Regions from separate parts of the Exiguobacterium sp. SH31 genome, predicted to be linked through region 1. Evidence: riboswitches for the same ligand, from Rfam matches in the RefSeq annotation. Region 1 holds a riboswitch; the other holds the start of a gene.
What was found. Region 1 has a riboswitch for FMN ahead of ribD (bifunctional diaminohydroxyphosphoribosylaminopyrimidine deaminase/5-amino-6-(5-phosphoribosylamino)uracil reductase RibD). Riboswitches for the same ligand answer to the same signal wherever they lie in the genome.
Positions count from the first base shown of each region.

Region 1 (3,349 bases):
TGTAGTTTCCGCCATTCTTGATATTTCTTCAGCGTGATGATCGAACCCATGTCCCGTGAATAGAGGGCAAGCGTCTCGACGATATCATCGCGTGTATATTTTGGCATTTTATCGGGTAAATCAACGGCGATTTCCCCATGCCATTCATAGCCGGCAATAGCGAGTGCCTCGGCCCATGATCCGAACTGTCGAATGATCGATTCGGGAGACGGCCAGTTTTGCTCCATCGCGAAACGACGATAGACAGAGCGACGAGGACGTTCCTTTAATAAATCCCCGAGCAAACGAATACAGTGAATCATGCGTTGCTGTTCGGTTGATAAGTGATGAGTACTAGTGGATAGCGTTTGACTCAATGATGGTTCCTCCTTCCATGGACTCATATCTGAACCGACAATGATGACGAAAGTGCTTCTACAATCATACTATCGGATAGTTTTTACGATTTATAAGCGCTTTTGTAAGTTTTTTATGTTAAAAATGGGACGTGATAGGTCTAAAGTCGGATGAGAGATTGAAAAAAAAGGTAATAGGTATATTACAAATTTAATATTATATGGGTTCATTTGTAAACAAAAAGTTTTATATTTGGTAAATTATATGAATTCCATACAAAAATGTACCCAGCTGGACAATGGGGTCATCACCGTTGTCCAGTTGAGTACTCCTCTATAATAAATTTAATTTTCAGACTAATCAATAAAAGTTTTCAAAATATACGAATTTTTTTTAAGGGTGGTCAATGAAACTGTGATTCTGCTAAAATAGCCGCATTGAGCGAATTTGAGAAAAGAGGATATTATGATATGACAATATGGTTATTTTACTTGCTGCTTGGTCTCGTCCAAGGGTTTACGGAGCCGATCCCGATCTCGTCGAGCGGTCACTTGGTCATCTTCCAAGAGCTGTTCAACATCGAATTACCTGGGCTGTCGTTCGAGATTTTCGTCAACTTTGCGTCGCTCCTCGCCGTCTTGACGATTTATCGCCAAGATGTCGTCCGCCTCGTCGTCAGTCTGTGGACGTTCTTATTTAAGAAAGACCGCAGCGAGGATACGATGATCGACGTCAAGTTCATCGGTCTCTTGCTCGTCGCGACCGTACCGGCCGGCGTGCTCGGCGTGTTATTCGGTGATTGGATCGGTGAGACGCTCAGCGGCGTCGCGACGGTCGGCTATACGTTAATCTTGACCGGGGTCGCACTTTGGTTCATCCGCAACATGCGCGGGAATAAAGGCGACGGTGGCATCACGTTACGTGACGCCATCTTGATCGGTCTCGCCCAAGCGGTCGCGCTCATCCCAGGGATCAGCCGCTCGGGTGCCACGATCGTCATGGCGATGTTACTCGGCATTAAACAAGAGTCGGCGCTCCGGTTCTCGTTCTTCTTGTTCATCCCGGTCAGTCTCGGGACGATGATCTTGGACGGGCCGGCACTCTTCACCGACCCGGCGACGCGTGATCTGTTCGGTCCGCTCGTCTTGGCGTTCATCGCCTCGTACGCGCTGACGGCCATCTCGCTCAAATGGTTCCAGCACATCATGGCGAAGGGTGAGCTCAAGTACTTCTCGTTCTATTGCTGGATCGTCGGTTTGCTCGTCGTCTTGTTCTTGGCTTGATTGGAAGCGCTGCTCATCGGAGTGGCGCTTTTTTGCACTTTTATTTTTGCCTTCGATTCTTTTTTGCGCTAAAGTAAATGCGTACAAACAAATATTCCTTCGGGGTCGGGTGCAATTCCCAACCGGCGGTGATGGGCGCGAGCCCTAAGTCCGTGACCCGGGCGCACGTGTGCGAACGGTGGATCTAGTGTGACTCTAGAGCCGACAGTATAGTCTGGATGGGAGAAGGAAAAAAGACAGGTCCTCGTGACCTGTGCTTCGTCGTACGTTTTTCTGTAAAGAAAACGCTTATTTGGCCTGCCAAATGACGACTGAGACCTCCCGCCGAGACCCTAAGGACATCCTTAGGGTCTTTTTGTTTGTACGAAACAAGGAGGGAGAACGATGCAACAGTACATGCAACAAGCAATCCAATTGGCCAAGTCCGCTGCCGGACAGACCGGTGTGAACCCGCTCGTCGGGGCCGTCGTCGTCAAAGACGGTCGCATCGTCGGATTCGGTGCCCACTTGAAGGCCGGTGAACCGCACGCCGAAGTGCACGCCATTCGGATGGCCGGTGCGTCCGCATACGGTGCGACGATTTACGTCACGCTCGAGCCGTGCTCGCACTACGGGAAGACACCGCCATGTGCCGACTTGCTAATCGAGTCGGGCATCAAGCGCGCCGTCATCGCGATGAAGGATCCGAACCCGCTCGTCGCAGGGAAAGGTGTCGCCCGGTTGAAGGCGGCGGGGATCGACGTCGAAGTCGGTCTGCTCGAAGCCGAGGCCCGTGCGCTCAATCCGGCGTTCCTACGTTCGCTTGAGACGAAACGGCCGTACGTCGTATTGAAGACGGCGACGAGCCTAGACGGGAAAGTCGCGCTCGAGGCGGGTGAGAGCCAGTGGGTGACCGGGACTGAAGCGAGACGTGATGTCCACGAACTACGGGCGACGGTCGATGCCGTCTTGACTGGAATCGGGACCGTGCTCGCCGACGACCCGGCCTTGACCGTCCGGCTCGACACGCCGACACGTCAGCCGCTTCGGGTCGTCCTCGACCGCGAGCTCCGCTTACCGCTCTCGAGTCAGCTCGTCCGGAGCGCGAAAGATGTGCCGGTGCTCGTCTATACGCTGTCTGATGATGAAGTGAAACGGACCGAGCTCGCGCGAAACGGTATCGAGCTTGCCGACTATTCGACACTCGACAACGTCCTTCGTGACTTGCATGGTCGCGGCGTCGGCCGTTTGCTCATCGAGGCGGGACCGACGCTCGTGACGTCACTCTTTGACGGACAATACGTCGACGAATGGGTCATGTATCAGTCACCGCGCGTGTTCGGTGGGAACCGAGGCGTCTATCGCTCGAGCCAAACCGGACCGTTAGATGCGATCGAGCGCTTCGCGGTCGGCTCGGTCGAGACGGTCGGTACCGACATCAAGCTCGTCATGAGAAAGGGGGAGTCCGATGTTCACGGGAATCGTTGAAGAAATCGGCAGTGTGAAAGCCGTGAAGCGGAACGGGCCGTCGCTACGGCTCACGCTCGCGGGCAAGATCGTGTTAGAAGACGTGAAGCTCGGCGATAGCATCTCGGTGAACGGGATTTGCCTGACCGTGACGGCGTTTGATCAAACGAGTTTTGCCGTCGACGTCATGCCGGAGACGCTCAAAGCGTCCAGTCTAGATGGGGTCCGCCCTGGAACGGACGTCAACCTCGAGCGGGCGATGCCGGCGAACGGTCGCTTCGGCG
Region 1 covers NZ_LYTG01000029.1:128,246-131,594, reverse strand. The annotation lists gene A6395_RS04735 (homing endonuclease associated repeat-containing protein) at 1-356, opposite strand, end outside; gene A6395_RS04730 (undecaprenyl-diphosphate phosphatase) at 807-1,619, shown strand; FMN riboswitch at 1,711-1,853, shown strand; gene ribD (bifunctional diaminohydroxyphosphoribosylaminopyrimidine deaminase/5-amino-6-(5-phosphoribosylamino)uracil reductase RibD) at 2,004-3,086, shown strand; gene ribE (riboflavin synthase) at 3,067-3,349, shown strand, end outside.

Region 2 (3,349 bases), on a different contig from region 1:
GATCCTCGGTGGAATCGGTGGCTTGTTCGGCTTTGACGGTCTCTCACTTCAATTGATTCTCGGTTATGTGTTTGCACCGCTCGCGTTCGTCATCGGTGTGCCATGGGCAGATGCCGTACAATTCGGTAGCTTCCTTGGACAAAAACTCGTCTTGAACGAATTCGTTGCCTTCTCTGAGTTCGCACCGATCATCGGTTCAGGTGATTTGTCAGCTCGTACAGAAGCGATGATCGCGTTCGCACTCTGTGGATTCGCCAACATCTCATCACTCGCTATCCTTCTCGGTGGTCTTGGTGGTATGGCTCCGAACCGTCGTAACGACATCGCACGTATGGGTGTCCTCGCGATTCTCGCAGGTACGCTTGCGAACTTGATGTCAGCGACTCTCGCTGGTCTTCTTCTCTAATCGTTATTCACAAACAAGAGCGCTCACTGCGGTGGGTGCTCTTGTTCGTTCATTTAACTATCCGCATCGAAAAAAGCACCCAAGGGAGAAGTTCCTTTGGGTGCTTGTGTATTAAGCTTGCAGTTGCATTTGTTGACGTTCGATCCACGGCTTCAACTTCAGGAAGAGCGGGACGAACAAGGCGGTGATCAATAATGCCTTAATCAAGTTGAACGGTAAGATACCGTACAGGACGAGGTTCGTCTTGACTGCCGGATCGGCCATCTCGGCCATTCCGAAGAAGAACGCGTAAGCTGGTAAGATGAGTAGGTAGTTCAAAATCGCCAAGCTGAGCGCCATCGTGATCGTACCTGCCACGAGGCCTGAAGCGAGCGCTTTATTCGTTTTACGTTTATGGTAGAACCAAGCGACCGGATACATGAATGCGACACCTGCAAAGAAGTTCGCGACTTCACCGACCGGAACGCCGCCACCGTTAAAGACATAGTAGAGGACGTTTTTTAGAGCGACGACCACGACGCCTGCTAGTGGCGAGAAGACGATTCCGGCGACGAGCGCTGGGATGTCACTGAAATCCACTTTTAGGAAGGGTGGCAGGAAAGGCAGCGGGAAGTTAAAGAGCATGAGGACGAATGAAATTGCCCCGAGCATCGATAGCGTCACCAGTGTTGTCAATCGTTTGTTGCGCGTTGTTTTCATCAAAATCTCTCCTTTTGTCGCTCCTTGATGAATGGCACCCGTCGCATAGAAAAACCCGATTGCATCATACAATCGGGAGAGTTTACGCGCATACGAAATAGATGTTTTCTCACGTAGGAATGCCCACGCCAAAGAAAACATCCGAATATCGGTCGGATGCCGCCATCTTCTCCCATCCAGACTTTACTGTCGGCTTTCGAATCTCACGAAATCAGCAAGCAACGCCTTGCTCGCTCACGGGCTGAGAAGATCTTGTCTTCAATACCGCCGGTCGGGAATTTCACCCTGCCCCGAAGATGGAACGATTTAATTTTTTTTGTTACAGTTTAGTTATACAAGATATTTCACAAAATCACAAGTCAGTTGACTTGAAGTGAAGATAAATGAGGAGGAGTTCAGATGATTCATTTGACAGAACCAGCCGCACTACAAGTCATCGATATGATGAAACAGACCGAACGCCCTGAAGCCCAGTTCTTACGCATTAAAGTCCAAGGTGGTGGGTGTACCGGCCTATCCTACGGGATGGGGTTCGATGAAGACAAGACGGACAAGGATGTTCAGTTCGACCATCATGACGTCCGCGTCATCGTCGCCGAAGCTGATCACGGTGTCGTCGACGGGCTCGAAATCGACTATAAGCAGTCGATGCTCGGTGGCGGCTTCACGATCAAAAATCCGAATGCGATCGCGACGTGCGGTTGCGGCTCGAGTTTCCGGACGGCGGCGAACGCCGGCACGCCCGGGGATTGCTAAATGATAGACGGGTTGCCGACATGTTCGGCAACCTTTTTTGGTGAGTATGTTAATGAGAGGAAATGAACGGGAATATTGGTGGAAGAAGGATGAGAAGGGGGTAGGAGTGATGAGGAAAGTGTTGATTTTTGGTGGCTCACGTTACTTTGGGAAACGGCTCGCACTGCGGCTCGCTGAAGCCGGGGACGACGTGACGATTGTCACACGCGGACAGCTGCAAGTGCCGGAAGCGGAAGGCATCCGCTCCATTAAAGGCGACCGTCAGTCGGTCGCGACGATGAAAGACCTCGCACGCAACGAGTATGACCTCGTCTACGACAATATTTGTTTCAATCCGTATCAGGCGAAGATCGCGACAGATGCCTTCATGGACCGGGTCGGGAAATATGTGCTCACGTCGACGATGTCCGTCTATGCTCCAGAGGCAGCTTTAAAAGAGAGTGACTTCAATCCGCTCCATCATGAATATCACCTCGACGCGGAACACGATTACGGACAAGGGAAACGAGAGGCCGAATCGTACTTCTTCCATCGGGCCTCGTTCCCGGTCACGACGGTGCGTTTGCCGATCGTCCTAGGGCCGGATGATTACACCGACCGGTTAAAATTTTATGTCGACGCGGTTCGGAACGAAGAACCGATCGTATTACATCACCCGGAGGCGTTGATGGGATTCATCTCGAGTTTCGAGGCGGCAGCTTTCTTGGAATGGGTCGGCCGTGCCGATGTGAGGGGGCCGTTCAACGCCGCGAGCGACGGCCTCATCTCGCTAGGTGCGCTCATGGAACGAATCGGGCAGCACGTCGGGAAACCGGTCCAAATCATCAAGGATGGGGAGTCGTCCCCGTACGATACGGACGTCGACTACTACATGTCGAACGCCGAGGCGAAAAAAGCTGGCTTCGTGTTCACGCAACTCGATGATTGGATCGACCGTGTCATCATTCAGACGATCCGCAAATGAAAAAACGGCCTCTCATCTCGCAGATGAGAGGCCAGTCTTTATTTCCCGGCAAATACCGAGGTTGAATGTTGTGGGTGACGCGCTGTCGGGTCGACGAGCTGCTTCACTTGGTTGACGGCGATCGGTGCTTCACCGAAGCCGGTCGCGATCAATTTCACTTTGCCTTCATACGTGGCGATGTCACCGCAAGCGAAGATGCCTGCGACTGTGGTCTCCATTCGTGAGTCGACACGGATCGTGTTTTTCTCAAACTCCATGCCCCAGTTTTTGATCGGGCCGAGCGATGAGACGAATCCGTAGTTACAAATCAAGTCGTCGATGTCGACGAACTTCGATGCGCCGTCTTTGTCCGTCAGTTCGACCGACTCGATATGCGTCGCACCTGAGAGCGATTCGATATTATAAGGCGTCCAGACGTTGATCGTCGAGGCCTTCATTTGTTCGACCGTATGCTCGTGAGCCCGGAAGCGGTCACGACGGTGGACGATATGGACTTCTTTGGCGATACCTTCGAGCATGAGTGC
Region 2 covers NZ_LYTG01000024.1:19,795-23,143, reverse strand. The annotation lists gene A6395_RS03585 (NupC/NupG family nucleoside CNT transporter) at 1-406, shown strand, start outside; gene A6395_RS03580 (ECF transporter S component) at 518-1,105, opposite strand; FMN riboswitch at 1,266-1,407, opposite strand; gene A6395_RS03575 (HesB/IscA family protein) at 1,505-1,861, shown strand; gene A6395_RS03570 (Rossmann-fold NAD(P)-binding domain-containing protein) at 1,971-2,825, shown strand; gene A6395_RS03565 (NAD(P)/FAD-dependent oxidoreductase) at 2,864-3,349, opposite strand, start outside.
Region 2: it holds a riboswitch for FMN, as region 1 does, so the genes downstream of both, A6395_RS03580 (ECF transporter S component) here and ribD (bifunctional diaminohydroxyphosphoribosylaminopyrimidine deaminase/5-amino-6-(5-phosphoribosylamino)uracil reductase RibD) in region 1, are expected to answer to the same signal.